4 regions of the Virgibacillus natechei genome follow, and region 2 is predicted to be linked to each of the others. Evidence: riboswitches for the same ligand, from Rfam matches in the RefSeq annotation. Region 2 holds a riboswitch; each other region holds the start of a gene.
The links. A riboswitch is a leader RNA that binds a small molecule or an ion and turns the genes downstream of it on or off. The one in region 2 is predicted to bind S-adenosylmethionine.
Positions count from the first base shown of each region.

Region 1: another riboswitch for S-adenosylmethionine. It lies ahead of OLD84_RS13955 (O-acetylhomoserine aminocarboxypropyltransferase/cysteine synthase family protein); the one in region 2 lies ahead of OLD84_RS12655 (methionine ABC transporter ATP-binding protein).
Region 3: another riboswitch for S-adenosylmethionine. It lies ahead of ssuE (NADPH-dependent FMN reductase); the one in region 2 lies ahead of OLD84_RS12655 (methionine ABC transporter ATP-binding protein).
Region 4: another riboswitch for S-adenosylmethionine. It lies ahead of OLD84_RS17695 (O-acetylhomoserine aminocarboxypropyltransferase/cysteine synthase family protein); the one in region 2 lies ahead of OLD84_RS12655 (methionine ABC transporter ATP-binding protein).

Region 1 is NZ_CP110224.1:2,694,856-2,702,868, forward strand. It holds gene OLD84_RS13940 (ATP-binding protein) at 1-1,340, opposite strand, end outside; gene OLD84_RS13945 (alanine/glycine:cation symporter family protein) at 1,577-2,923, shown strand; gene OLD84_RS13950 (arsenic resistance protein) at 3,162-4,118, shown strand; gene OLD84_RS13955 (O-acetylhomoserine aminocarboxypropyltransferase/cysteine synthase family protein) at 4,228-5,520, opposite strand; SAM riboswitch class I at 5,651-5,761, opposite strand; gene ilvA (threonine ammonia-lyase) at 5,836-6,780, opposite strand; gene leuD (3-isopropylmalate dehydratase small subunit) at 6,895-7,485, opposite strand; gene leuC (3-isopropylmalate dehydratase large subunit) at 7,498-8,013, opposite strand, start outside.
Region 2 is NZ_CP110224.1:2,433,117-2,441,129, forward strand. It holds gene sufD (Fe-S cluster assembly protein SufD) at 1-730, opposite strand, end outside; gene sufC (Fe-S cluster assembly ATPase SufC) at 748-1,539, opposite strand; gene OLD84_RS12640 (YuzK family famiily protein) at 1,843-2,013, opposite strand; gene OLD84_RS12645 (MetQ/NlpA family ABC transporter substrate-binding protein) at 2,238-3,092, opposite strand; gene OLD84_RS12650 (methionine ABC transporter permease) at 3,113-3,781, opposite strand; gene OLD84_RS12655 (methionine ABC transporter ATP-binding protein) at 3,771-4,802, opposite strand; SAM riboswitch class I at 4,910-5,023, opposite strand; gene OLD84_RS12660 (thioredoxin family protein) at 5,145-5,459, opposite strand; gene OLD84_RS12665 (toprim domain-containing protein) at 5,470-5,817, opposite strand; gene gcvH (glycine cleavage system protein GcvH) at 5,942-6,331, opposite strand; gene OLD84_RS12675 (arsenate reductase family protein) at 6,523-6,879, opposite strand; gene OLD84_RS12680 (acyl-CoA dehydrogenase family protein) at 7,062-8,013, opposite strand, start outside.
Region 3 is NZ_CP110224.1:1,480,452-1,488,464, forward strand. It holds gene pruA (L-glutamate gamma-semialdehyde dehydrogenase) at 1-690, shown strand, start outside; gene OLD84_RS07785 (proline dehydrogenase family protein) at 829-1,833, shown strand; gene OLD84_RS07790 (UPF0182 family membrane protein) at 2,150-4,867, shown strand; gene OLD84_RS07795 (hypothetical protein) at 4,944-5,228, opposite strand; TPP riboswitch at 5,341-5,438, shown strand; gene tenA (thiaminase II) at 5,598-6,278, shown strand; SAM riboswitch class I at 6,541-6,647, shown strand; gene ssuE (NADPH-dependent FMN reductase) at 6,769-7,320, shown strand; gene OLD84_RS07810 (LLM class flavin-dependent oxidoreductase) at 7,349-8,013, shown strand, end outside.
Region 4 is NZ_CP110224.1:3,540,136-3,548,148, reverse strand. It holds gene OLD84_RS17705 (YpmS family protein) at 1-226, opposite strand, end outside; gene OLD84_RS17700 (GDSL-type esterase/lipase family protein) at 232-1,143, opposite strand; gene OLD84_RS17695 (O-acetylhomoserine aminocarboxypropyltransferase/cysteine synthase family protein) at 1,500-3,218, opposite strand; SAM riboswitch class I at 3,331-3,450, opposite strand; gene rarD (EamA family transporter RarD) at 4,114-5,010, opposite strand; gene megL (methionine gamma-lyase) at 5,178-6,362, shown strand; gene cls (cardiolipin synthase) at 6,549-7,991, shown strand.

The DNA.
Region 1 (8,013 bases), 260 kb from region 2:
ACAACATTTTTATATTCATTTGTTTCAACTGCTTCTATCGCATTATCGAGTAGATTTCCTAGAATAGTTATTAATTTAACTATATCTAAATGTTCTGGCAAATGGCCTAGATAGCTGCTGGATTCGATTTCAAAATTAATTTTCATCTCCGAGGCTTTTCCTATTTTACCTAACAAAATTGCTTGGACTGTTCTATCATTTATTTGCTCAATCAAAATTTTATTTTGATTACCAGTCAACTGAGACTCCGTCTGAATCAGCTCAATTGCCTTTTTATAATAGCCTAGTTGAAGCAGTCCAGATATTACATATAATTTATTTGTATATTCATGCGTTTGAGCACGAAGATCTTCTGAATACTTTCTAACCTCTGATAATGTATTAATCATTTCGTTCAGTTCTGTTTTATCTCGAAAACTGGAAACAACCCCGATAACTTCCTCATTTTCCATTATTGGTGTTCGATTAATAATGACATTTCGGTTATTCAGAATCATTTCATCATTCTTTATTACATCACCGGAAAATAGCACATTATACATCCTTGTATTAGGAAATACATCTTCTATTTTTTTATTGATATTATTCTCAGACAATCCTAGTATTTTTTGAGCAGATTCATTCATCATATTAATTTGTCCATCTTTGTCTATTGCAATAACACCCTCTTTGATTGACTCTAATATCGCATTACGATCCCTATATAATGAAGCAATTTGATGCGGTTCTAGTCCATATGTATCTTTTCGTATACTTCTAGCTAATAATATTCCACCAATAATCCCAATTGCAATTACCAATATGGCTACACCACTGATTTTTAATAGTTTATTAAAAATAGTAGTTCTAATATCTTCAACCATAAATCCAACAGAAATAATACCCACTATTTCACCATCATCATTGATAACTGGTGCTTTCCCCCTTAATGACGGACCAAGACTCCCTGTGGCTTTTGACGTATAATACTCTCCATGAATTAATGCTTTATCATTGTCACCACCTACCATCTCTCTTCCTACTTTTTCCTCATCCGGGTGTGCATATCGGATACTTTCACTATTACCGACAACAATAAACTCTGCGCCAATCATTTCACGAACCTCACTTGCAACTGGCTGTATTACTGTTTCGGGTTCATCCAGAGCAAACGCATCCCTGATAGTAGGCATTAAGGAAAGCGTTGTAGCGACATGGAGAGCTCTCTCTCCAATATGTTGTTCTGTTTCCTCTGATTCAAGATAGGCAATAATTGTTGTCAGTAATATAGTAATAAATACAATCAAGGTAATTATTAATACTAGAATTTTTGTTTGTAAAGAGACACTTACTCTTTTCATAACACTATCCTTTCCAATAAATACACGACTGATTTCTTCATTGAAATTTTATATACATGCAAAATTTGATTATATTTTCATGCTTCGAATATAGCATTTATTATACGACAGTTTATAGTCCATTCCAATAGTTTTATATCAAGATTCGGAAGACTCCATTAAATCTACTTTTTATAGATTCATTGACATTTTCTCAATATTCCTATATCTTTACTAATTAAGAGAGGGGGAAAAAGATGGGAGAATGGTTGGAAAATATAAGTGGTGAGATAGCTGATTTTGTCTGGGGTTTACCATTAATTATTTTATTAGTTGGAACGGGATTATACTTAACGATACGATTAATGTTCTTTTCTTTTCGAATGTTACCTTATGCATTGAAAATCACCTTTAAGAAACAGGATAAAGAATCCAAAGGGGATATATCCCATTTCCAAGCGCTCTCGACTTCTTTAGCTGCCACTGTTGGGACAGGGAATGTTGTTGGTGTGGCAACAGCTGTCGTGGCAGGTGGCCCTGGCGCTGTGTTTTGGATGTGGATTACCGCACTGGTTGGGATGGCAACAAAGTATGCCGAGGCTATTCTTGGCGTGAAATACCGGCAGGAAAATGCCAAAGGGGAAATGTCCGGAGGGCCGATGTACTATATTGAAAAAGGACTCGGACAAAAATGGCTCGCTGTGCTATTTGCACTTTTTGCTGTGTTTGCAGCGATCTTTGGAATTGGCAATATGATCCAAGCGAATGCGGCTGCCGATGTTGCCAATGATGTTTTCAACATACCGCTTTGGCTCACAGGTCTTGTGTTTGCGATCCTCGTTGGATTGGTTATTATCGGCGGTGTTAAAAGTATCGGGCGAGTGACTAGTATTGTTGTACCAGTCATGATTGTCTTTTATCTTATTGCAGGCTTCGTCATCATTTTTATAAATTTCAGTGAAGTCCCTGCTGCTTTTGGGTTGATTTTCACCGATGCATTTACAGGCCAAGCTGTTGCTGGGGGAGCAATAGGTACTGTCATCCAAATGGGGGTAGCCCGTGGCCTATTTTCCAATGAAGCAGGACTTGGTACAGGCGGTATTGCCGCTGCAGCTGCCAAAACGGATATCCCTGCACGCCAGGCACTCATTTCTATGACGCAAGTATTTATTGATACAATTATCGTCTGTACGGTTACTGGCCTCGCCCTCACCATGGCGAATTTGTATGCGACAGGTACGGAAGGCGCTGCACTCACCGCACAGTCTTTTGATGCGTTACTTCCCGCAGGTGGTGACATTGTCGTTGCCGTTACACTATTATTCTTTATTTTCTCCACCATTGTAGGCTGGGCTTATTTTGGAGAAAAGTGTTTTACGTATCTGGTTGGCGATAACTTAACCACCCTTTATCGAGTTATCTTCGTCTTGGCGATCATTCCTGGAGCAACCCTGTCTCTAGACACGGTATGGAACTTAGGAGACATTTTTAATGGATTAATGGCGATCCCGAACTTGGTCGGTCTATTACTCTTATCTGGGGTTGTTGTGAAAGAGACGAAACGATTTAATGAGTTACGCGTCTATGAGAGACAGGAAGGTTAGACAATAAGATGAGAGCGTCTTGATCCTAATATGATCGAGGCGCTCTCTTCTTATATCGGGTTTATCGACTAAGTTCTACATACATGAAAACGCCCTTATTGAAGTTTCCACGCTTCAACTATTCCCATATTACAGAAAAACTTAATTGGAGATAAATATGATGCAAGCATTAATTGATGATTTATATTATACTAAACTGTAACGAAGATTAGTCCTACCAGAGAAAAGAGATTGATTTATGAGAGCCTTAGAGAAACTACAAACCATTATCATACTATTCGCTGTTGGTTTAGGTTTTTTATTGGGACAGGTAGACATAATTGAACAATATGCCGAGAATTTCGTTATTCCGTTTCTATTCTTGATGCTATATGGATTATTTTTAACGATTCCATTGCAACAATTAAAGAAGGCCTTTTCAAATATTAAATTCCTTGGATCCAGCACGATCATTAATTTTATATGGACCCCCATTTTAGCTTGGAGCTTAGGAGCAGTATTCCTAGCTGATTATCCAGCTTTATGGATCGGTTTCATTATGCTTATGGTAACTCCTTGTACAGACTGGTATCTCGTGTTTACTGGTATAGCAAAAGGAAATGTATCGCTTTCTACATCGGTTTTACCGATTAATTTAATTCTACAGGTAGTGTTTCTGCCAGTATATTTACTCCTATTTGCTGGAACCATTGAAACAATAGCCGTATCAACGCTTGTAGAGAGCATATTGATTGTATTGGTTATTCCTTTTATACTGGCGCACCTTACGCGATTCTTATTAAGAAGAAGAGAATCTGTTTTAAACAACAAGATTATTCCCTTTTTCGGTAATGCTCAAATTTTCTTTTTAGCCCTGGCCATTATGGCAATGTTTGCTTCCCAAGGTTCTTACTTACTTGAAAACCTAGAAGTCATTTACATTTTAATTATACCCATTTTGATGTTTTTTGTTATTAACTACTTGATAGGGCGCTTGGTTGCTACGTTTTTAAATTTTTCTTATGAAGATTCAGTAAGCTTAAGTATGACGATTGTTGCCAGAAATTCACCAGTCGCCTTGGCTATAGCTGTAACAGCATTTCCAGATCAGCCTCTCATTGCCCTGGCTTTGGTTATAGGACCTTTGATTGAATTACCCGTACTTGCCATTGTCTCCCAAATACTGCTTCTAAAAAGAAGAAAGAGTAAAAAGTAAAGGTTACCCTATCGTTAGGATAACCTTTACTTTTCACTCCAACTTGATTCCATTTCTGGAACAAGAGATTGAATTGGTACTCCATATTTCATTCTACAATTTCTCGAATTTAACTTTTCCTCAGCGCCTGATCGATATCAGCTTTAATATCCGCTGCGTCCTCCAGCCCGATCGATAGTCGAATTTGCTCTGGCGTAACGCCAGCAGCGAGCTGTTCATCCGGTGATAATCTCGCGTGCGATGTCGTAGCGGGATGAAGGACGAGTGTTTTTGAATCGCCAACATTTGCGACATGGGATAACAGCTTCACGGAATTTATAAAGGTTTTCGCAGATTCGAGCCCGCCTTTAATTCCAATTGTAAAAATGGATCCTGCACCTTTTGGTAAATAGGTTTGGGCCATTTCGTATTGTGGGTCACCTTTTAATGTTGGATAATTCACCCATTCTACTTGCTCATGCCCGTCCAAGTATTCGGCTATCTGCTGTGCATTTGTCACATGCTGCTTCATGCGTAGTGGCAGTGATTCAAGACCTTGAATAAATAACCAGCTGTTGAATGGAGAAATGGTTACACCTAGATCATGCCCTAGTGTAAATCGAGCTTTGGCAATAAATGCATTTTCTTTAGCGAGTCTTACAAAAGATTGATCATCTAAAGAGGCCTTTGATTCCGTGAATTCCGGGAATTTGCCATTATCCCATGGAAATTTTCCAGAATCCACAATAACTCCCCCGATGGATGAGCCATGCCCGCCGATAAATTTAGTCGTCGAATGCACCACAATATCTGCACCAAATTCGATAGGTTTCTGTAAATATGGCGTTGTAAATGTAGAGTCCACTACCAATGGTAAATGATGTTCATGTGCGAGGTTACTAAGTCTGCTAATATCAGCAATTTCCAAGCTTGGATTCCCGATCGTTTCCGTAAAAATAGCTTTTGTTTTATCGTTAATTGCTCCAGCTATTCCTTCAAAATCTGTACCATCGACAAAGTGAACCGTTACCCCGAAGCGCTGAAACGTTTCCGAAAAAAGACTGAACGTACCCCCATATAAAGCATTGGTAGCTACAATTTCGTCACCTGCCTTTGCAAGGGTTAACAACGCAACCACAATAGCTGCTTGTCCGGATGAAACAGCAAATGCCCCCACTCCTCCTTCCAATTGTGCAATCCTATTTTCAAATACGTTATTCGTCGGATTTGCATTTCTCGAATAGATATATCCATTTCCCTGCATTTTGAAAAGCGAAGCTGCTTGATCTGTATCTTCAAATACGTAAGATGTCGTTTGATAGATCGGTACAGCTCTGGAACGAACTGATTCGTCAACATCATGCCCACCGTGCTGTGCTATTGTATCAAAATTCAAATTTCCTTTTGCGTGTTCATTTGTCATTTTGTCATGCCCCTTTTCTCCAATTCACAATAATGATCCCAAAGCTTTTAATTTGACTGTTTTCTAATTGTGAACACTAAAAAAACCTCTTCCAATGGGGAAGAGGTTTTTTAAAATTAAACGACACTCTCCCTCATCTTTCAAGCCAATACTGCTTGCTGGAAGTGGCACCATTTCACTATTTAGTAACGGTTGCCGCAGGATCATAGGACCAGGTTCCTCCCCCGACTCTTTATAAGGAATATTGCTATTAAGTTTTATATTGGTAATACGTTATCTCATTCTGAAGACTATCAAGAAAGAATATTTGATTGTTTAAGCAGAGTCATGCAATTTCTCAGCCAGGCGCTGGATTTTTGGTAAATCACTAATATCCATATTACCGCCACTTACAATGACGCCGCAATGCGCTGAATTAATTTGTCCGCTATTAGCGAATAATGCGGCTAACGCTGCAGCTCCTGCACCTTCCATCAATGTTTTATTTCTTTCAAGCATATAAACGAGTGCAGAAGCGATCTCTGCATCTGAAACGGTTATCATATCATCTACGTATTCACGTATGAGTGGCAACGTATTTTTACCAGGCTGTTTTACCGCGATGCCTTCTGCAATTGTAGAAACGGACTTCTTGTTCACTGCATCATGGTGATAACTGTCATGCATAGCAGACGCCCCGCTCGCCTGAACACCAATAACCTTTATAGCAGGATTTATATACTTAGCAGCAACTGCTATTCCACTAATAAGGCCCCCACCGCCAACGGGCACGATAATGGTGTCGAGTCGAGGTTCTTGGTGCAACATCTCCATGACAAGTGTACCTTGACCGGCCATCACATCATAATCGTCAAACGGGTGAATATAAACAGCACCTGTTTGCATTTGTCTTTTCAATGAAGCTTCATAGGCTTCCTGGAATGAATCGCCAGTAAGCACAACTTCAGCACCATAGTTTCGTGTGGCATTGACCTTTGCAAGGGGGGTACGTTCTGGCATGAAGATAGTTGCATGTGCGCCTAATTTGGCTGCAGCATGAGCAACCCCTTGCGCATGATTTCCAGCTGAAGCAGTGACAACACCTTTCTTCAATTGATCATCCGTTAATTGCATGAGCTTAAAACTAGCACCTCTAAATTTAAACGCTCCCGTTTTTTGTTGATTCTCCATTTTAAAATAAACGTTTTTGTCGAGTAATTCATCTGTGGTTGTTGATGTTAGTAATGGTGTACGGTGAACGATGGGTGACAGACGTTCCATCGCGGTATCAACCTTCTCACCTGTTAAGCAATCCCCAATGATTCCACACTCCTCATTAATTTGTATACTTTGTTTCCATGATGCTAATGCAAGCTCGAATACACCCCGTGGATCTTAGGATGACCCATGAGCTATCTCATAAGCCTCAATCTTATCCTCTAGCTTTAATGTTAAAGCTATTTCATCTAATCCATTCATTAGCTTTTCCTTGTGAAAGGCCGGGATATCAAAATGTACTTCATTTTGATCTGCATCAATAATGACTTGAGCTTCCAGATCGACATCTAATACCAATGTTGAATTCTCCGCCTGTTCCATCCATTGATTTACCTGCGTCTCATTCATTTGAACTGGAATAATCCCATTTTTTAATGCATTGTTATAAAATATATCAGCAAAGCTCGATGCTATAATAACACGAAACCCGTAATCCAACAATGCCCAGGGTGCATGTTCCCTAGAAGAACCGCAGCCAAAGTTCTCACCCGCTATTAAAATAGACGCTGTTTGATAAGCAGGTTTATTTAATCCGAACTCTGCTCGCTTATTCCCATCATCATCAAACCGCCAATGATAAAAAAGGAATTGACCAAATCCAGTTCGCTCTATTCGTTTTAAAAATTGCTTTGGAATAATTTGATCCGTATCTATATTTGTTCGGTTCAATGGGTATACCAATCCTTTATGTTCCTGAATAGCTTCCATTACATGCACCTCCTAATTCGCTATGCCCACAAATTTTCGAACATCCACAAAATGCCCTTCTATAGCAGCTGCTGCAGCCATTTCTGGACTAACTAAATGCGTACGGGCACCGTTCCCTTGTCTTCCCTCAAAATTCCGATTAGATGTTGACGCACATCTGCCACCTGGTGGAATAATATCATCATTCATTCCTAGGCACATACTGCAACCAGATTCCCGCCATTCAAAGCCTGCCTGTTTAAAAATAGTGTCCAGCCCTAGTTTTTCTGCTTCCAATTTAACGCTGAAGGATCCTGGTACAACGATCGCTTTCACATTTGTGTTTACTTGTTTTCCTTTAACAATGGATGCAGCCTTTTGCAGATCGCTTACACGGGAATTGGTACATGACCCAATAAACACATGGTCAATATCAATGTCTGTTATCGGTTGATTTTCTTCCAGTCCCATATACGTTAGGGCTCGCTCGACATCTTCCCTATGATCAACTTCATTTAGATTTGGTGTCTTGCCACTAACTGGGACACA
Region 2 (8,013 bases):
AGGACGTTGTTCCAGCTGCAAAGTTATCCACTCCACCAAATGAAATCTTCGCATTATCATGTGCAATTACTTCTGTAACTACATTTGCGATGGTTTCTTGCTCATAATTGTGGGAAATATAATTTTCCACGTATGTTAAGGAACTGCTTTCCTCTGCAACAACTAACACATGATTAAACAATGCTACTTCTGGATCTTCCTGCCAAAAAATAGTTTGTATCGGAGTCTCCACTTGAACATTCTTTGGAATATAAACAAAAATTCCACCGTTCATTAAAGCAGCGTGCATGGCTGTCAATCGATGCTCATCAATAGTGACAGCATCTTTCATATAATATTTTTTCACTAGATCTTCATGTTGTTGAAGTGCTGTAAAGATATCTGTGAAAATAACACCTTTATCTTTCAAGTCCTGACTTAATGATGTGAATGCAACTGAGTTATTACGCTGTATGAGTATATTTTCAGGTGCATTATCTTTATCAAGAAAACCGTGTATCTCGGCTGGTAATTCATTTATTGATGAAATTGCTTCGCCTTGTGCCGTATGTTTAAAACGACTGAAATTCCATTTGCCTATCTTCGTCTTATCAGGCTTAGGCATTTCAAGCGAATCAGCTTGTTCTAAAGCTTGAAGGCGTAGGAGCCGCATCCATTCTGGTTCGTTTCTTACTTGCGAAAACTGATCAATATAATCTTTGTCATATGGTAGTTTGATGTCTACAGTCATAGTACCCCTCCTAACTATTAAGCTTCTTGCCCTTGGCCTACTGTTTCGTCTTCAATGCCTAATTCTGTTTTAATCCACTCATAACCTTCAGCTTCCAAACGCTGTGCTAGTTCAGGTCCACCAGATTTAACAATGCGTCCTTGCATTATAACGTGTACATGGTCTGGCGTAATATAGTTCAATAAGCGTTGGTAGTGTGTAATGATTAAGCAACCGAAATTCTCATCACGTAATTTATTAATTCCTTTTGAAACTACTTTTAATGCATCAATATCAAGTCCTGAGTCAATTTCATCCAAGATTGCGATTTCAGGTTTTAATAGCATTAATTGAAGAATTTCATTACGCTTTTTCTCGCCACCTGAGAACCCTTCATTTAAATAACGTTGTGCCATGTTTTTGTCGATTTCCAGGTAATCCAATGTATTATCCATTTCCTTAATGAATTTCATCAAAGGAATTTGATCGCCTTCTTCACGGCGTGCGTTGATAGAAGAACGCAAGAAATCAGATGTCGTTACACCACTGATTTCACTTGGATATTGCATGCCTAGAAACAGGCCAGCGCGTGCACGTTCATCAACTTCCATCTCCAATACGTCTTTCCCATCAAAATGTATACTTCCTTCAGTAATTTCAAATTTAGGGTGTCCCATAACTGCAGAAGCCAGTGTCGATTTCCCAGTACCGTTTGGTCCCATTACTGCATGAAATTCGCCACCATTTATCGTAAGGTTTAAACCTTTTAATATCTCGTTCCCTTCAATATTTACATGAAGATTCTTGATTTCTAGAGTTGATCCTGCCATTCTGATACCTCCAAGTACTAGTATTATTGTTTAAAATGAATATGACATCCATTCTCAATCTATTCTCATTACAATCTTAAAGCATTTCGAATTTAATATCAACTCTTTTAGGCTATTAAGTCTTGTAAGAATCTAACTTTCTGGACGTCCATAAAATGTTCCTATCTAGATGAAAAATTATAAATCAACTTTTAGTGTGAGGAACTATTTGCTTCCACCACATTATACCGTTTTTCCTACATCAGTCAAAATAAAAGGCTACTGTTGTCCTTTTTATAAGAACAACAGTAGCCTTTTCCATTATTATTTTTGAAGTTGACTAACAAATTCAGCTGATAGTTTTTTACATTCGGCATATTCCTGATCTCTTCTTTTCTCTACTGCGATGCGTTTTTCAAATTTTCTTTCGTATTCAGCATAACAAATCTTATTCGATTGCTGCATCGCTTTCTCCATCTCTGGAGTGTAATTCAAACTTATACCACTATTAATAGTGAACCATCCTTTCGACTTAAGTACAATACTAATCGTAACACGGGGATGATTCCCCTAACAAAGCGTGTATAAACCCATTAACAAGGATTATTTCGAACATGAAAGGCTGAATCTATACAGCGACATTTCTCCATAATCATATAACGAATTACTGGCAAATACGATGTATTGCTCCAAATTTGCTAAAAAAGTTATTCGAAAACTTAGTTATTACCTCCAACAGGAACGACAGCTCCGTTATATGTTTCCGTAATATAGGTTTGAATTTCTTCTGACTGCAATACGTTGACTAGTTCATTCAACACTTCATTGTCTATATCTTCTGATTGAACGGCAATCACATTCACATATGGAGATTCATCATCTTCTATAAAGAGTGCATCCTCCAAAGGATTTAAATCTGCATCAATTGCATAATTCGTATTGATTGTAACTAAGGCATCCTCTTCAGAAAAATACAACTCAGGTAAAAGTGCTGCGTCAACATCTGCTGAAAACGTTAAGTCATGTGGATTTTCAACAATATCACTTACTTCTGCATCTACCTTTTCTACGTCTTCGTCTAAAGTAATCAGACCATTCTGTTCAAATAATGCTAGGACTCGCCCGTGATCAGCTACAGAACGACTTAGAATTACTTCTGTTCCATTCTCTATCTCGTCAATATCAGTTATGTTTTGAGAATAAACCCCCATCGGCTCGATATGAATGCCATCAATATAATCAAAATCATAACCGATTTCCTCTATTTGACCCTCTAAATATGGGATATGCTGGAAATAATTAGCATCTAGATCTCCCGTTTCCAAATCATCATTTGGTAATACATAATCCTGGTACTGTTCAACTGAAAGTGATATTCCCTCTTCCTCTAAAAGCGGTTTGGCTTCTTCCAAAATCTCCGCGTGTGGTGTACTTGAAGCACCAACTGTGATTTCCACTGGTTCAGAGCCATTATCACCCGTATTTTCATCTGTATCTCCATCTGTATTTCCATCCCCACAAGCTGCTAGTACTAATACTACTAGTAGCATTAAAAATGCCACGTTCCTTTTCATTATAATCTCCCCTTATATTTTTATCTTTTATCTAATTTAGTAGACAGATAATCTCCGATAAATTGGAAAATAAATACAATGACTACAATCAAAATGGTACAAACAAGTACCACATCAAAATCACGGCGTTGAAAACCGAAGAAGTATGCATAATCTCCTAATCCTCCAGCACCAATAACGCCCGCCATCGCGGTGTAACCAATTAACGCTATTGCAGTAACAGTTATCCCAGACACCAATGCTGGCATAGATTCCGGTAATAGAACCCGAAAAATAATTGTCCGTGTCTTTGCTCCCATTGAGGTTGCTGCTTCAATCACGCCTTTATCAACTTCCTTTAGCGCAATTTCCACCAGTCGTCCATAAAATGGTGCTGAACCTATAATCAATGCAGGTAAAGCTGCAGTGGGACCCCGAATAGTTCCAATTAAAAAGTCAGTGAATGGAAATAACAATAAAATTAATATAATAAACGGAATAGCTCTGAACACATTTACAACCGTAGCTACAATAAAGTTAAGTGTTTTGTTTTGCCACATGCCGCCTTGCATTGTCAGGTATAAAAGTAAACCTAGAATAATGCCTAAAATTATGGTCCCTGCCAATGCGAACAACGTCATATAAAAGGTTTCATACGTTGCTTCCACCAAGTCTTGAACATCTAGATTTGGAAATAAGTCATTCAGCATGACGAACAACCTCCACTTCTACCGAGGTCTCATCATGAATAAAGCTTACTGCCCTATTTATTTCCTCTGAATCTCCTTCAACTTGAACAAACAATGTACCGTATGCGGCCGCCTGGGTCTGGGTAATTTTCCCCTGGAGGATGTTAATAGCTATATCAAACTTCTTGGCTACTTGACTTATTAATGCTTGATTTGCTGTTTCACCAATAAAATGAAGTCGAATGATTATTCCTTGGTCATACGTATCAATCAAATGACTTACACTTTCGTCTTCATCATCTGCACCCATAACCTGCTCCACAAATTTTCTTGTCACCGTTTCCTTTGGACGCCGGAATACATCCAGTACTTCACCTTGTTCTACGATTTTCCCTTGTTCCATTACTGCAACCTGGTTACATATTTTGCGTATAACATGCATTTCGTGGGTAATAAGAATAATCGTTAATCCCAGCTTCTCATTAATATCCACCAGTAAATCAAGGATAGAATTCGTCGTTTCTGGATCTAATGCTGAAGTTGCTTCATCGCATAATAATACTTTCGGGTTATTTGCTAACGAGCGAGCAATACCCACACGCTGCTTCTGTCCTCCACTAAGTTGAGAAGGGTAGGCATCCTCTCGTCCGGAGAGACCGACTAAATTAATTAACTCCTGTACACGTTCTTGCCGTTCAGCTTTTGCTACTCCTGCTATTTCAAGTGGAAAAGCAATGTTATCTCGCACAGTACGTGACCAAAGTAAATTAAAATGCTGAAAAATCATCCCAATTTCCTGTCGTGCTAGCCGAAGTTTTTTTGCATTTAATTTTGTTATTTCCTGGTTGTCAATCACAACTTGACCATCTGATGGATCCTCCAACCGATTAAGTAAACGTACAAATGTACTTTTACCTGCACCACTATAGCCGATAACGCCGAATATCTCACCTTCTTTTATATTAAGGGTCAGATCATCAACAGCTGTTATTCTTTGTTTATTTGATGTGAAATATTTACTTAAACCCTTAATCGAAATCACAAATAATCCTCCTTAAATGGTACATACCATGCTTATTATACCAAACCAAAACACAAAAACGCCTTCCTGTAAGAGAACAGAAAGACGTAAATAATCGTTTTCTCGTTCCCTCATCTGCCAAAGCGTACACTTTGCAGGAGTTGGCACCTTTCAGACTTCGTAATGTTCTGAAGGTTGCCGCAGTTTCACAGGGCCAGTCCCTCCACCGCTCAAGATAAGAGATATAATCGTACCGTTTAGCTTTGAAAGCTTTAATTGTACTGATGCAGGTAGGAACATTTATACTCTCCTACTGCAAAAATACTAGCACACTAGTTTTCTAGTGTCAATATTGTTATTTCATTAACTTTTTACGAACAGGTCTGGTTTATACTCTGTCAGATAGCTGTAAATATTTGCGATAGACCGAAAAGCATAAATTTTTTCTTTTACTTCATTACCTTCCTTAATTAACAAGCAGGGGACACTCTCTATTTTGTGTTCCTGCATAAATTCAGCATACAGTGAAGCGTTCATTTGGTAAAAAATAGTTTCTTTGTGCACCGACTCAATTTTTGTTAACATCGTTCGCGCTACATGACATGTACCACAAAAAGGAGTATAAATATATAATATATAGCTATCTTGTTCCAGTACTTCGTTTGTTATCTCTTGCAACACTACCACCCTAAATTAAAAATATTGGATTAACCGCTATTCGTTTACTCAGTAAAGCAGTAGCAAGTACATGCTCAGGAGTTGTCGCTACTTCACGATATTCACTGCTCACATAGATATGCTCGGCATGCGGAAGCTCATGTCTCAATTGTTTACGTAATTTTATGCCTGAATAATCTTCATCAACAAATATCAATACATTTTTATTATCTAAATCATAGGTTTCCAAGAGATCATCAAACTTCTCAACACCAAGGGTACCATTCGTACAAACAATAGCGACATCATCGGTAATTATCTTCTCAATTTGCCTTTTATCTGTTAATCCTTCGACTATAATAACTATTTCATGTGCCATCATCCCACAACACTCCTAATGAAATCAAGCAAAAATGCTTCTGTTATATGTATACTATGATACAAACGTGGCCAACTATACAACATTGTTGCAAGTTAGCCAGTTATAGTCGCTATTCATGATATTAGTCTTCTTCTTGGTCCGTAACTGCATCATATTGCTCTGCTGATAATAGACGATCAAGATGCGACGAATCAGATGGCTCGACCACGATCATCCATGCCTTATCATATGGTGAGTCATTTACAAATTCAGGATTATCTTCTAAATCCTCGTTCACTTCAATAACTTTTCCGCTTAGTGGAGCATATAACTCAGAGACTGTTTTAACGGATTCAACACTTCCAAAAGGCTCATCTAATTCAATCTCTTCTCCAACCTCAGGAAGTTCAACGAATACAATGTCTCCGAGTTCATCCTGTGCAAAATCTGTAATACCGATACGTACTTGTTCGGCTTCTTTCTTAATCCACTCATGTTCTTCTGAATATAATAAATCCCCTGGTACGCTCATTGATATCCCTCCGTTTATTCATTCCATTATAACTATACAATGTAAGCATGGATTTTTCTAGTGTTTTACAATAATTCATTGACGCTGTTCTAACTCCCATCATATGATAAGCGGGAAACCTCTACGTTGACTAATTTATTACACTACTCACGTATGATGGATAGGCTTTTACTAAAACTTCCCTACACACATTATAGCCAATTTTCATTAAACGTTTCTTCCTTAAATCCAACTGTCACGTTTAGTCCGTCCGTTACGATTGGCCGCTTAATCAGCATCCCATCCGAAGCTAAGAGTTCTACCATTTCTTCAGTGTCTGCATCTTTTATTTTTTCTTTCATATTCAACTCACGGTATTTTTTCCCGCTTGTGTTGAAAAATTTTTTTGCAGGCAAATTACTTTTTTCAATTAGTTCTTTTATCTCTTCTTTTTTCGGTGGTGTATCCACTATATGTATGGTACGGTACTCAAGTTTATTCTCATCTAACCACTTCTTCGCTTTTTTACATGTACCACAGCTTGGATACCAATAAAATGTAAGTGCCATATACATCATCCTCCTTCGTAAATGTATTGATATTTTTAATTCTATCATGACTATAGCTAATTATTCATTCTTTTCGTTTGATAATTATGTACTAGCGTTTTTGAACTGCTTAACTGCTTATAAAAAGATAGCTCTCCCTATTTTAATAGGAACGAGCTATCACATATTCTTCCTGAATTATATTAAACGATATATTCTTCTTCCTCTATAATTTTAGCTGCAACCTCCCGCTTTTTCGCTATTACATTTGTTGGTGTATGGCGAGTTAGCTTACGAAGTGACGACAACATCGTACGTAATGTGTCCCCTTCTTCGACTGCAATTAATGTTTCTTTTGCATCTGCTTCAATTCGGTTGAAAGCTTCCTGTACATAAATTTGAGTGTATAATAATTTTTGTTTGTTTTTCTCATCGCCTGAACGATTGATCGCCTTTTCAGTACGAAGAATTGCAGCTTCCATGTTATATACTTCTGCAGTCATATCTGCTAGGTTAACTAAAATTTCTTGTTCCTTTTCAATCTTCTGCATATACTTCTGTGCGGCTAGACCAGCGCCAAGTAAAACAATCTTCTTGGCATTTTTCAACAGGTGTTTCTCTTGCGCTAAACGCTCGTCGCCCACTTCCTCCGGCATCATCATCATTAATTCTTCTTGTAACGCTTGCGCTTTTTGCAGTAATGGAAGTTCGCCCTTCATTGCTTTTTTCAACAATGTTCCAGGTACGATTAGTCGATTGATTTCATTTGTACCCTCAAAAATACGGTTAATTCGTGAATCACGATAGATTCGCTCTACTTCATATTCTTGCATAAACCCATAACCACCATGCAATTGTACTGCTTCATCTGCTGTATAATCCAATAATTCTGTAGCCATATATTTATTCATCGAACATTCAATTTGGTATTCAGCTATGGCACGTGCTACTTCACGTCCATCCTTCATTTGTTCGTCTGTCAATGCGCCCATACGCTGTTCAAATAAACCAACTGTTCGGTAGACGGAACTTTCATTCGCATAAATCTCCGCAGCCATTGTTGCTAATTTTTCCTGCGTTAAGGAAAAGCTGGAAATTGGTGTATCGAACTGTTTACGTTCATTCACATATTTTGCCGATAATTCCAGGGCACGC
Region 3 (8,013 bases), 950 kb from region 2:
ATGGGTGGTAAAGATACGATCATTGTTGATAATGATGCAGATCTTGATTTAGCTGCGGATTCAATCGTGAATTCTGCTTTTGGTTTCTCTGGTCAGAAATGTTCTGCTTGTTCAAGAGCCATTATTCATAAAGATGTTTATGATGAAGTGTTGGAGAAATCTATTGAACTAACGAAAGCATTAACAGTGGGCAATACAAGTGAAGATAATGTGTACATGGGGCCTGTTGTTAATCAAAAACAATTAGAAAAAATCCGAGATTATATTGAAGTAGGTAAGGATGAGGGAGTGCTTGCCTACGGAGGAGAAACGGATGATTCGGAAGGATATTTTGTGCATCCGACAATCTTTAAAGACTTAGATCCAAAAGCAAGAATCATGCAGGAAGAGATTTTTGGCCCAGTAGTTGGATTTACCAAAGCAGAAAACTTTGATGAGTTACTTGATATTGCGAATAATACAGAATATGGATTAACTGGTGCTGTTATTTCGAATAACCGTTCACATTTAAATCGTGCTCGTTATGAATTTCATGTTGGTAATCTTTATTTCAATCGTGGATGCACGGCAGCAATTGTTGGTTATCAGCCGTTTGGTGGATTCAAAATGTCTGGTACGGACTCAAAAGCAGGCGGGCCGGATTACTTGCAACATTTCCTAGAAGCTAAAACAGTAACAGAAAAATTTTAATAAAATGATATAGAACTCGTTGTGGCATCAGAATTCCTGTTGCCGCAACTCTTTATCTAGACTTCATGTTCATGGAAAAGATGTTTAGGTATCCATGAAGGAGAAATTTCCTTTAAACATCTAAAAGGAGATGCTGAGATGTCCAATCTAACAAGAGATTTTTTCATAGGTTTGTCCAATAATGAATATTTAAATAAAACTGCAAAAAAATGGGGATTCCGACTGGGCGCAGACAAGTTTGTTGCTGGTACTAATATTGAAAGCGTTACAAATATTGTTAAAGAGCTGAACAGCCATGGTATCACTTGCACACTCGATCGCTTGGGAGAATTTGTATCCGAACGAGAAGAGGCTACTGAAGCGAAAGAGGGATGCATCAATCTCTTAGAAAAAATAAAATCAGAAAATTTAAATTGTCATGTGTCGATAAAGTTAACCCAATTAGGATTAGATATTGACGAGAATTTTTGCGTGAACAATATGCAAGAAATTTTGCAGGTTGCGAATGCATACAATATATTTATTAATATTGATATGGAGGACTATGCGCGTTATGAACAAACCTTCGATGTCCTTCATATTTTAAGAAAAGAATATGATAATATTGGCACGGTGATACAGTCCTATCTTCATCGCACAGAATCAGATTTGGATCAATTACAGGATGTACGACTTAGATTGGTGAAGGGGGCTTATAAAGAAAGCGAAAAAGTTGCTTATCAAGATAAAAAGAAGATCGACCGTAATTTCATCCAGTTGGCTAAAACAAGGCTACTTGGGCGAACTTTCACCTCGATTGCAACGCATGATCACCATTTAATTGAGGAATTAATAGATTTTATCCGTGCCAACAATATTGATCAAGAGATGTTCGAATTTCAGATGCTCTATGGCTTTAGAAATGATATGCAATATAGTTTGGCAGAGGAAGGCTACAATTTCTGTACGTATATACCATTTGGCATAGACTGGTTTGGGTATTTTATGCGCCGAATGGCAGAGCGTCCGCAAAACATTAATTTGGTTATGAAGGACACACTTTATACGAAAGATAACAAGCTGAAGAAAAAGCCGGTTATAGCTGGTGGAGTTGCTGCTATCTTGTTCGTGTTGTTGTTATGGAAAAGGAAAAAGAATAAATGAGAAAATGAGAGGATTGAATGTTAGCAAAGAATAACCCTAGGTGTGCTCTCGGGCAAAACCTAGGGTTAAACTATATATATACATAGATCGCAATAGGTTGCTTTACATTTATAGCACCTATACACGATTGTTGGTATTTCTAGGTCTGGTATTAGGATATATTTGGCATATTGGGAACGTCGGTAAACTTTTAACTGGTAAAATATCATACTCTAAAATGTGTAAAGTATAAGGAAAGTATTCCATTAATCTGTTATCATGGATAGTGATAATGAATAGAATTATAGGGGGTTAACTTTTGGATGATAAAGGAAACATGAGTCAGCAACAAATAGAAAAATTTAAAAAGCTCGGTAGTCGTTTCGGCATTATTGTTGGGATACTGATCTTTCTTCTCGTAGTCGGAGTTATTGGGTTTCAATGGATTGTCGATTATATATGGATGGATTCGCTTGATTTCGGTAACGTGTATACTACCATTTTAGGCAGTAAAGTAATGCTTGGAGTAGTTGGTTTTATCTTATTTTCGGTAGTTACTTATTTCACGCTATTTTGGATAAGAAGGTCCTATACGAAACATTTTGATTCGCATCAACTGCCACCTATTATTCTGAAACGGAAAATAATGAATGCTTTGCTTTTGGGAGTTGCGATTATTGCCGGAGCACTTGGAAGTTTAATTGTGCAAGGAGTTGGCTGGGAACCTGCCTTGAAACTTTTAAACTATGCTTCATTTGGACAAACAGATCCGTATTTTAATATGGATATATCATTCTATATGTTTGTACTTCCATTCTTAGAGTTTATTGTATATCTATTACTAGGTTTGGGAATCTTTTTCCTCATTGTGGAAGTTGGAGCGTATTCCGTTTTTAATATGTACAGAATGAGTCGTTCAGCTCAACTGCATATGGGAATAACGCTAGGTATCATTGGGGTACTTTTGGCTTTTAATCACTTACTTGAGCCATATGGAACATTGTTGACGAATCAGGTAAACGTTTTTCAGCAGAGTGTCGTGCACGGATTAAGTTACACGGATAATTTAATTAACATACCAAGTTCTTATATATTGGCAGGAGTTGCAATTATCGGTACTGTTTGGGTGATTGTTGCTTTAGTAAGAGGGAAGCTTAATTCGATGCTAATTCCAATTGTGGCGTATGTCGTATTAGTAATTGCGGGGCAACTCGTATCTGCTGGTGTTCAGAATTTTGTCGTCTCACCAAATGAATTTTCCCAGGAAGAACAATATTTGGAGCATAACCTTAACTTTACGCAGGCTGCTTATGATCTAGATAATATAGAAGAAAGAGAAAATCCAGGGAATGATTCGTTGGATGAGGAAATGATAGAACGCAATGAATTGACGATGGATAATGTGCGGGTTAATGATTCTAGGCCGCTGCTTGATGTATATAATCAATTGCAGACATTCCGTACGTATTATCAGTTTAATGATGTTGATATTGATCGGTATGAAATTGATGGTGAATATGAACAAGTCTTTATCGGTGCAAGAGAATTAAGTACGGAAGATTTACCTGAACAAGCACAGACATGGTTGAATCAAACGTTGAGATACACGCATGGATACGGGGTTACAATGAGCCATGTTAATGAGATAACGTCACAAGGTCAACCGGAATATATGCTGCAAAACGTTCCACCAGAAGGGGACCTGGATATAACTCGTCCACAGATTTACTTTGGGGAAGAGGATTATGGAAATGTAATTGTTAATAGTGAAGTCGATGAATTCGATTATCCTTCAGGTGACGAAAACATGACCAGTCGCTACGAAGAAGAAGCGGGAATCCAGCTAAATGGAATGAATAGACTGCTGTTTTCATTGAATGAGGGTTCTTTCCGTATGTTAGTTTCCGATCAGGTGACTGGAGATAGCCAGTTTCTTGCAACAAGGAATATTATGGATCGTGTCAATCGAATTGCACCGTTTTTCGAATATGATCAAGACCCGTATATCTTTGTCAGAGATGACGGAAGTCTTGCCTGGATGCTCGATGCTTATTTAACGGCAGAAAGCTATCCGTATTCGGAGGGTTATGACGGCAATAATAATTACATTAGAAATTCAGTTAAAGTAACGATTGATGCATATACCGGTGAGGTCGATTTCTATATAGCGAATCCGGATGACCCACTATTACAAACATATCACAATATGTTCCCGGAACTTTTTACAGAGGAAATTCCACAGGATGTACAGGCCCACTTCCGTTATCCTGAGAGACTCTTTACCATTCAGGCCTCGATGTACGGGACTTATCATATGTCTGATCTAGAAGTATTCTATAATCGAGAAGATGTCTGGGAGTTCCCGACAGAGCTATACTTTGATGAAGATATTGAGATGGAGCCGTATTATGTTACGATGGAACTGCCTGAGTATGAGGAGGAAGAATTTATTCTGATGATGCCATTCACACCTCGAAACCGTCAGAATATGATTGCCTGGATGGGCGTGCGTAATGACGGGGAACATTATGGTGAAAAGTTTGTATATAATTTCCCTAAACAGAAAAACGTATATGGTCCACAGCAAATTGAAAATCGTATTAATCAAGATAGTAGGATTTCTCAAGAGTTGAACCTCTGGGCACAAGGTGGTTCAGAAGTTATACGTGGAAACTTGCTTGCTCTTCCGATTGAGGACACGGTCATGTATGTAGAGCCAATCTATATTGAGTCTTCCAATGAAACCTCACTGCCTGAAGTGAAACAGGTTGTCCTTGCTTATGAGGATCACATTGTCATGGAAGAAACATTTGATCAGTCTTTAGAACAAATGCTGACACTCATTGATCCTGAAACCGAGGTTGATGAGGATCAAATAGATGAGGAAATCGAAGAATCAGAAGAGCCGACAGGGCCATCTATAGAATTAGAAGAGGAATTAGAAGAGTTTTCAGGTCTGTTTAATGATTATCAAAATGCACTATCTGAAGGAAATTGGAATGAAGCTGCAGAAATTATGACAGAGCTTGAAACCAAAATAAATGAATCAGAATAATTATTTCATAAAGAAGAAGTGCTCCATTAAATTGGAGTACTTCTTTTTTGCTTTTCAGATAGGATAGAAAATAGCCCTACTTTTCAAGTTCTATTTCAATATCAATCTCTTCTCCTATATCTTCCCAGTCCTCATTGGATGCACCACTGAAAATCAAACGAATCGATTCAATATCTTCTGCTTTGGAATTTTCTAGAATATAAAAGGACGATCCAGATTTCGTGACCGGACCGATGAATTCACCATCAATATGCTCGCTAAAGAACATATCAGGTTCTAATTGCTCACCGGTATTCGTAGTCAAAGTAGCTTGTGATGCATAAAATATAGTATCCTCTTCCCTTGTATTTTCAACTTCCATGTCTACTTGGATATATTCCAGTTCCTCTGTGATCTATGAATCTTTGTATGTATATGCTTGCTTTCTTTTATTAAGTGTGCCTATACTAGTATTTAGAAACTGAATATATAAGTAATTCGACTAGGGGAGCATCTAAATGCTGAGAGATTAATTCGACCCTTTGAACCTGATCTAGATAACACTAGCGTAGGGAAGTGGAACTGGCAATTTTTTGGTGAATATTACTGTTGCTAAACCCATTCCTATTATACTAGTGATGGGTTTTTTGTTATATTTGCTCTCTTACTCAAAAGAGGTGAGACCATTCTAAATCGATTCTTTAAAGCAGTCTAATTATAAACACGTTCTCAATAGAAAGGGGAATATATGATGAGCAACTTATTTACGGATCAATTGTGGAAAAGAGTAGAACCAATTTGGAATTCTTACTTGGAACATCCTTTTGTTAAAGGTATTGGTGAAGGATGGTTAGATCACGATAAATTTAAGCATTGGTTGAAACAGGACTATGTCTACTTGATCGAGTACTCCCGTTTATTTGCCTTAGGAAGTGCCAAAGCGGACGATTTAAAAACAATGACAGCATTTGCGAAGCTTCTGTATGGTACGCTGGATATGGAAATGGAATTGCATCGTGAATATGCTAGTAAATTTGGTATTTCAAATGATGAGCTTGAAGCAACTAGGCTGGGATCTACTACAACGGCGTATACCAGTTATATGTTGAATGTATCTCAGCGTGGTGGAGTTGAAAATGTTGTGGCATCCGTACTTGCGTGTGCATGGAGTTATAACTTTATAGGAAAGGAACTTGCAAAATGGCCAGGAGCATTAGATCATGAATTTTTTGGTCGTTGGGTGAAAATGTATTCTTCTGATGAATTCACAAAAATAGCCGAGGATTGTAAGCATCTGATAAATGAAATAACGAAAGGTAAACCGGAACGTGAATTAGCTATGTTAGAAGATATTGTGGTCAAAACAAGTTTATTTGAATATATGTTCTGGGATATGGCAGAAAGTAAAGAGGATTGGCCAATTAATTTATAAGAGGATGTTCAAAAAGTCCGGTAAAAATGACACATCGAATTTCTTCGTTGGCTTGCTTTTCCGTTGTTCACGTATTAATTGCATACGTTCCACTACTCAAAGCTACGCCGCCTTGAACTTCTCGGTCCTTTTTATCCTCCTTTTTGAACACGCATTATAAGTAAAAGTAAATCTAAACGTCTCAAAATATCCTTTCGTAAAAACATAAAACCTACTTGACTTATCGGAATAATTAATATAGAGTGTATATTATAACTTAATAATCTTATCAAGAGAAGCTGAGGGAGATGGCCCTATGACGCTTCAGCAACCTCTGACATTGTCAGGAAGGTGCTAATTCCACCAGGAGAAATCCTTGGGAGATAAGAGCGGATAAATTAACAATCAAAAGCCCTCTTTTCTCAAAAAAAGAAAAGGGGGTTTTTTAAGTTTTCAGCTCATTAAAGACAGGATAATCTTATAGAAAATAAAACAAGAAAGGATGATCACCATGGGTGAAATTGTTGTATTATCGGGAAGTCCTTCAGAATTTTCCCGTTCCGATCATGTGCTTAAATATTTAGGAACCTTACTTAAACAGGAGAATTTTTCAGTGACACATATTTCGATCAAGGATGTGCCACAAGAAGATTTATTTTTAGGAAAGTTTGACAGCCCTGTTATTCAAGATATAGCCACGTCAATCCAAAATGCTAGAGGAGTCATCGTGGGAACGCCAGTATACAAGGGAGCTTATTCAGGCGTCCTTAAAGCATTACTGGATATTCTGCCGGAAGATGTGCTCAAGCACACACCAGTGTTGCCACTAATGACAGGTGGAAGTCCCTCTCATTTACTGGCAATTGAGTATACATTGAAACCAGTATTAGCGACATTAAAGGGGCAGAACTTGAAAGGGCTCTATTTACTTGATAGTCAAATTGATAAATATAAGGAACATCCTATTGTTGATGAGGAAATCTTACAGCGAACGAAAAAGCAACTTTTTTATCTTATCGAATTAGTAAATAATCAAGCTAGTCTTGTTTCGATTTCGAAGTAACAATCGAAAAATTAAAGGAGGCATATAGATGGTAAAAAAGAGAATTTACCTGAATGCATTTGATATGAATACGCCTGGACATCAGTCACCTGGGTTATGGACCCACCCAGATGATGAGTCTTATCGTTATAAGGATAGTGATTACTGGATAGAACTGGCTAAAATTTTAGAAAAAGGTCGGTTTGATGCGATTTTTCTTGCGGATGTGTTGGGAACGTATGATGTGTATAACGGATCAAGGGATGCAGCTGTTAGTCAAGGGGCACAGGCTCCGGTCAATGATCCGTCACTCGTTGTTCCATTAATGGCAGCAGTAACGAAGCACCTTGGCTTTGGTGTGACAGCTTCTGTCACGCATGAGCACCCCTATACATTTGCTCGTCGTATAACGACATTGGATCATTTAACAAAGGGGCGTACCGGGTGGAACATTGTTACTTCTTATTTAAAAAGTGCAGCAATCAATATGGGATTTGCGGATCAAGTTAAACATGATGAGCGATATGATATAGCTGCAGAATATTTAGAGGTTGTCTATAAGCTTTGGGAAGAAAGCTGGGAACACGATGCTGTTAAGGTGGATAAAGAAAAGGGTATTTATTCAGATCCTGACAAGGTTCATGATATCAACCACGATGGAAAATACTTTAAAGTTCCAGGTGCACACTTAAGCGAGCCCTCTCCACAGCGCAC
Region 4 (8,013 bases), 1.1 Mb from region 2:
TATAGGCGTTGACCAAGTCGTTTAAATTCTCTTTTGTTGTTCGAACAGTAAACTCGGAGCTTTCCTGTTCATCCTGCTGATCGCTTGATGGGTAGGTTGTTTGCGAAACCGGCCAGAAAATGAGCGCAGTGATGATTAGGAGGAAAGCGATATTAAAGATTAATAACCCATAAAATAATCGTTTCCATTTACTTTTATTTTGATGAAACTCTTTTCTTTCTGTCATGGCGCTCATCCTTCTTGGTTAGTCAAATAATCCAATACTCTACTTGCCATACGTTGATAGCCAAGATCATTTGGATGAAAATTATCATCTGCGAATAAATGTTCTTCTGCATTTTCAAATACATCCACCATAGGAATAAAAGTTATATCTTCATTTTCCTCTGCAAATGAATTTCCCGTATTATTCCATTCTTCAACGATTATACCCAGTTCTTCAATATCTTGAAAATATTCATCCCAAGGATTATAAAAGCCTAATAAGTAAATTTCTGTATTTGGATTTATGTTTTTTATTTTAGTAAATATTTGATCCAGTGTTTCTTCATAAATATTTCGTTCCTCTGCGAAATCTTCAATATTTAAGTTCGTGAAATTTTCTCTGACCACTTTCATAATGTCGTTTGCCCCGATGGTTATTAATACGGTGTCTGCGTCTTCAATAGCTGTAGAAAGTTCTGGATTATCCAAGCGTTCCAATAGCTGGTCAGACCGGTTACCACGTATTCCAAAATTATCAAACGAAACAATTTGATCCTCCGCGTTGATTGTGCGATCCAATATTCCGACATAGCCTCCTTGCTCATGGCTGGCTCCAACTCCTTGTGTGAGGGAATCACCAATAGCAACGACATGTGAATCTCCATTGGTAAAGAAATCAATCGTGCCTTGAACAGCTTCTGTAAAAATGGTTGAGAACTGATTTTCTTCGGTATTTTCTTCTTCTTCCTGCGATTCATCTGTATTATCGGTTTCTTCTTCTATATGTTCCTCTTCTTCTTCGTGTTGCTGTAATGCCGTTTGCTCGTCTTCAGGAATCGCAATATTATTAAGGTTTGCGGATGATTGATTTATCCAAATAAAAATACCCGCTCCAATTAGAAAAACGATAAAAGCAATTATAAAATTTTTCTTTTTCATGCTACCACACCTAGGTTGTTATATTATATACATCAACGTAATAAATTGTCTCATGTATGAAGTGATTTCGAAAGTATTTCTTAATGGTAATGTAAATGTTTTATTGGAGAACGTGGGACGTACATCTAAATGATTTTGGTGCTTATCTTAATATACGCCTTCCACATTGTAATCATACTAAAAAATCGCCTTAATAAAAGGCGATATATAATCATAACATATATCCTATTTCCCGTTATGAAAAAAGGTAAACCTAAAAAATTTGTATGGTGAAAATCAACAAGCTGCGACATGCTATTATCATGTGAAAAATCCACATGAAAAAATAGAGAGAGGATCATCTCCTCCCCCTTTTTTTATACTTCTACAGGAACATTTACTGTATGGTTATTTCGAATTCGGATTGCTTCTTCATAAGGATCTTTGTTTGAAATAACCGTTAGGCCTGCAGATTTTGCGTTAATGAGTGTCTGGTTATTAGCATCTTCAGACCATACAATTTTCCCTTGTTTATTAACAAATTCGTCAAGTGTAGATTGTGGCAGTTGCAGATTGCCCAACAATAGTGCATCAACTTCATTTGCAACACTGTCATCCAGTTTTGTATCTTCATTAATTGTAATAACGTTAAACCCTAATGCTTCCAACTTTTTCGCATTTTCTCCAATTCTATCACCTGCACGAACTGCAGTAGCAATTACCTTTTTCCGGACTGCTCCATCTTTCCGATCAAATGGAGAGGAAAGTAACCATTTAATGGTATCTTCTTCGGTTGCTTCGAATTGAGCAGGCTGGTTAACAGCTGTGGCAATTGCCTGATCTAAATCAGCTAAAATATCCGATGTGGATTCAATGCCGATGGATAAGCGGACTAATTCTTCCGTGGTACCACTTTGTTTCAATTCTTCTGGACTTAACTGCTGATGTGTTGTTGATGCAGGATGAATAATCAACGATTTCGCATCACCTACATTAGCAACATGGGACCAGAGCGTTACATTATCAATCAACTTTCTTCCAGCATCACGGCCGCCTTGAATACCAAAAGTAATCACGGAACCAAAACCGTCAGCAAAGTATTTTTTAGCTAACTGGTGGGATGGATGATCTTCGAGCCCAGGAAAATTAACCCATTCTACAGCTGGATGCTTTTGTAAATACGCTGCGACCTCTTTTGCATTATTGTTATGACGATCCATACGTAAATGCAAGGTCTCTAAACCTTGGAGTAATAAGAATGCGTTTTGTGGACTGAGAGATGCACCGATATCACGCAGTAGCTGCACCCGGAGTTTTGTCCCAAAAGCTGCTGATCCCAGGTCTGCGTAACGAAGGCCGTTATAGCTTTCGTCAGGATCCGTAAAACCAGGGAATCGACCGTTACTCCAATCAAACCTGCCACCGTCTACGACGATACCACCTATTGTTGTGCCATGTCCGCCAATCCATTTTGTTGCGGAATGAACAACAATGTCAGCACCCCACGTGAGCGGCTTTGTAATATATGGTGCAAAGGTATTATCAATAATCAACGGGAGATTGTTTTCATGAGCGATTTTACCAACTGTTTCCACGTCAAATACATTCAGGCTAGGGTTCGTAATAATTTCTCCAAAAATAGCTTTTGTATGATCTGTAATTGCTGCTTTAATTGCTTCCGGATCCGTTCCATCCACAAATTTTACGTTAATGCCGTAACGTGGCAATGTATTTGCGAAAAGATTATACGTACCACCATATAGATTACTGTCAGCAATTATTTCATCACCTGTACTGGCAATATTTAAGATGGATAGTGTGATTGCGGCCATACCAGATGAAGTTGCTACAGCACCAATCCCGTCCTCAAGTTCTGCCACGCGTTTTTCAAAAGCGTCAACAGTCGGATTCATAATACGGCTATAGATGTTCCCTGGCTCTGCTAACCCAAATAAATTTTGAGCGTGTTCCGTATCGCGAAATACGTATGATGTTGTTTGATGAATAGGAACGGCCCTCGATCCAGTAGTTGGGTCCGGTTCTTGTCCACCGTGAAGTAAAGTGGTTTCTGGATTGTGAAGATGAAAGTTAGACATGAATAATTCCTCCTTGAGTTTTTTATAGATTTTTACGCTGTCGTACTGTGGAGAGGGAGATGAATGAAAAAACCCTCTTCCTAAGAAGAGGGCGTATATGTAACCGAACCTCCTCTTATCTTCCAGATCAATGGTTGATCTGTAGGATTTAGCACCTAAAAAAGCAAATTAGCTTGCTTTGTTGGTTGCCGGGCATCACAGGGCCTAATCCCTCCGCCACTCTTGATAAGAGATTGAATTTGTAAATTACTGAATAGTATAGTATTCAATCATTCATTTGTCAACCACTTTTAGAAAATAATGCTGTTTTCTAAAAATAGTTGTTTTGACGCACAGTCTATAGAAGACGACGTAACTACTGTTTGCTATAAGTATTTGTTATAAACGCCGTTTGGGATCGCTCCGGGCGGATGCTTTCCGCGAGCACGGTCTTGTCCTGGCAAAGGGTGGGTCGACGTTGTTCGCAAAGAACGGTTTTAGTCGACCTTCCTTAGGATAGTCCTGCGGGGTTTTCGGACACGTGCTGGGGCTGGGACTGCGCTTACTCGTCCACCGAAAACCTTTGGGACTGCGCGTAAATGCTCGCCCCACCGAAAACATTTGTTCCCGCAGGAGTCACTGCTCTTCGCTCACACGAACTGGTGAGGTGGTTGGATGTTTTGAATATTGATTACGAATGCAATTTAGCGACAGTAACCGGAACACCCAGCGGAGGAAACACATGAAGACTCCTGCGGGAGGAAAGGCCTCGGTGAGACCCCGCAGTGCGTAGCACAAGGAGGCTCACCAGCCGCCCGCGGAAAGCGAAATGTGTTTCCGTAGCGAATCTCTGCTCTCAACCAGCGTTTGCAAATGAATTGTCACTGCGTCGCATTTATAACCACGCACATATTCTCTAAGAATGCCGCATTGGACGCCTGTATGTAGATCCCATATAAATGAATAAGGCAGACCAAATGAAAAGAAATGCAACAATATGTGCGGATGTAAATGGTTCATTGTATAAAAACACACCAAGAATCAGCATGATCGTCGGAGCAATGTATTGCAGGAAGCCTACCATAGCTAATGGGATTTTCTTAGCCCCACTTGCAAATAACAGCAACGGTACTGCAGTAGCAACTCCAGCTCCAATCAATAACAAATTTTCAGGTGAAATCAAAGAACTGGATGTAACCGAACGCTCTGGTATTGAAAATAAATAAATAGCAGCGATTGGTGTTATAATCATTGTTTCGATGGTTAAACCATATATCGCACTGACATTAACCATTTTCTTAAGTAGTCCATAGACCCCAAAAGTAAGTGCTAGAAGTAGTGAAACCCATGGAAAAACTCCAAAACTAAACGTTAAGTATAATACACCGATACCTGCAAAAATAAAAGAGACGACTTGTCTTCTTGTGACACTTTCTTTTAGTACAACAATACCGAGTACAATACTAATAAGCGGATTAATATAATACCCCAAACTTGCTTGAATAACATGATCGCTATTAACCGCCCATATAAAAGTTAGCCAGTTTAAACTAATAAAAAGAGAGGCGAGTGTTATGCCAAGCAGTCTTTTCCTGTTTTTGAAAATGATAAAGCATTCTTGTATGAAAGGAGTCCATTTGCGTAAAATCAGGACAATGCCGATCATTAATATAAATGACCAGACAATCCGATGTGCCAATATTTCGCCGGCTGGGACCTCTTCGACTAGCTTCCAATAGATTGGCAGAAATCCCCATAATAAATATGCCGCGATTGTAACGATAATTCCATTTCTAGTTTGATTGTTATTCATATGATCCCCCTCACCTAAATAGATTTAGTTTAGAAGGAATAGTTGAGTAAAGCAATTAAGCAGCATTTTTTTTGATTATTAGAAAACGCTTTCAAAAATTAGTTTTATAGATTATAGTAGGATGTAGAATGCTATGGAGAAGAATTCGCGAATGGGGGTCGTTTTCTATGTCAAAAAAGCATAAACGTTTTGAAACAACGGTTATTCATGAAGGGTATGATTCTCAGAAGATGCTTGGAAGTCTTGCCACACCATTATTTCAAACATCCACTTATACATTTGAATCAGCAGAACAAGGGGAGCGCCGTTTTGCAGGAGAAGAAGAGGGATATGCATATTCTCGCCTGGGAAATCCAACGGTCACAGTTTTGGGAGAAAGGATAGCGGCACTGGAAAAGGGAGAACGAGGACTTGCCTTCGGTTCAGGGATGGCCGCTGTATCTGCTGTATTAATTGCCTTAACCAAAACAGGTGATCATGTATTGTGCTCTTCGGGTTTGTATGGCTGCACATTTGGTTTATTAACCATGATGAATGATAAATACAATATTACACATGACTTTTCCGCAATGGAATCAAAAGAGGGAATTCGCTTACGGATCAAACCTGAAACAACTTGTATATATGTAGAAACACCGATAAATCCGACAATGAAATTAATTGATTTGCAGATGGTTGCAGAGGTGGCGAGGGAATATAATATTCCCGTTGTTGTTGACAATACGTTCTCCTCTCCATATTTACAGCGTCCCCTTGAACAGGGATGTGATGTGGTTGTTCATAGTGCGACAAAGTACATCGGCGGACATGGTGATGTTGTCGCAGGTTTGGTTGCTGGTAAAAAAGATTTTCTTGATTCGGTTGCCATGACAACGCAAAAGGATATGGGCGGGATTATTTCTCCGTTTGATGCCTGGCTTTTATTAAGAGGGCTAAAAACACTCCCCATTCGCATGGATAGGCATTGTGATAATGCAGAGAAAATCTTTGAAAAACTACGTAATCATTCAAAAGTAGCCAACGTTTACTATCCAGGTGATGAAAGCCATCCGGATTATCCAATTCGAGAGAAGCAAATGAAGCGTGGTGGGGGATTGATTTCATTTGAAATTCATGGTGGAAAAGTAGAAGCACAACAATTCCTAAATAAATTATCGTTTTTAAAAATTGCTGTAAGTCTTGGGGATGCCGAGACATTAATCCAACACCCAGCATCGATGACCCACGCAGTTGTTCCAGAAGAGGCACGCCAAGAAATGAGGATAACGGATGAGCTAATTCGCTTATCAGTCGGACTAGAGGCGTGGGAAGATATTTGGGAGGATCTAGACCAGGCTTTAAATTTATTATAAAAATTCTACTATTATAAACATGCCTATACATTTTCGTTTATAGGTGTGTTTTCTTTTGTCAAATTAGGGAAGCATAAAATACGTTAATGTATTTACATTAGAAAATGAATGCAATGTAAAGCCTAATTTTATGCTATGATAAGTAGTAAATGAAGAAGGAATGTGGCTTTTGAGAGGTGACTTTATATGGAAGCATATACGTTTTTATTAGGATTTATCATTATTTTTAATATCATTTTAGGTTTTTCTATCATATTTCTAGAAAAAAAGAATGCCAGCTCTGTCTGGGCCTGGTTAATGGTATTGCTATTCATCCCAATTGCAGGATTTATATTTTATTTAATTTTTGGAAGACCAATAAGTAACAAGCGTATTTTCACATGGGATACGAAAAGTAGATTAGGCGTAAAAAGTGCTGTGGATTATCAGATGCGTGCCCTTAGAGAAGGGAGTTTCAAGTACAAGCATGAAGAAATAGCTAAATACGAGAATCTTTTTTATTTACATTTACGAAATGATGACGCCATTTTCACCCATGATAATGATGTTGACATCTATACCGATGGTGCAGCTAAATTTGATGCACTCATCCAGGATATTCAGCATGCAACGAATCATATTCATTTGTTATATTACATAATTAGAGACGATCAATTGGGACAGCGTATTGCAGATGAGCTGATAAAAAAGGCTAAGGAAGGTGTAGAGGTTCGTATTCTTTATGATGATATGGGTTCACGATCATTAAAAAGCAAAAGCATTAAACGCTTGCGAAGTGTGGGCATCTTGGTGGAAGCGTTTTTTCCACCGAAGATAGCTAAGTTAAATTTTAAAATTAATTACCGGAACCATCGAAAATTGGCAATTATTGACGGGAAGGTAGGCTATATCGGTGGCTTTAACATAGGTGACGAATACCTTGGAAAAAAGAAAAAATTTGGATACTGGCGTGATACACATCTGCGTATATATGGGGATGCTGTTCGCAATATGCAAACAAGGTTTATCTTGGATTGGAATCAAGCATCACGAAATGATATTTTATATGAAGAACGTTTTTATGATGCAGTTCCATCTGGTGATGTAGGGATTCAAATTGTATCAAGCGGCCCAGATTCGGAGTTGGAACAAATAAAACAAGGCTATATCAAAATGATTATGGAAGCAAAGGACTATATTTATATTCAAACACCTTACTTTATTCCGGATGAAAGCTTAAGAGATGCACTTCGAATTGCAGCAGCATCAGGTGTTGATGTGAAATTAATGATTCCGAATAAACCGGATCATCCATTTGTGTATTGGGCAACCTTATCCTCTGTTGGTGATTTGCTAAAAGCAGGTGCTGACGTTTATATTTATCAGAATGGGTTCCTGCACGCCAAAACAATTGTAGTAGATGGCAACATTTCCTCTGTTGGTACAGCCAATATTGACGTACGAAGTTTCCGTTTAAATTTTGAAATAAATGCCTTTTTATATGATAAAGAAGTGACACAACGATTGGTTGACTTGTTTAATGAGGATATATTGTTATCGACACAAATGACACCAAAGTTATATAGTAAACGTTCATTGGGGATTCGTTTCAAAGAATCGGTTTCTCACTTAATTTCCCCCATATTATAATTATAATATTTGGGGTAAAACT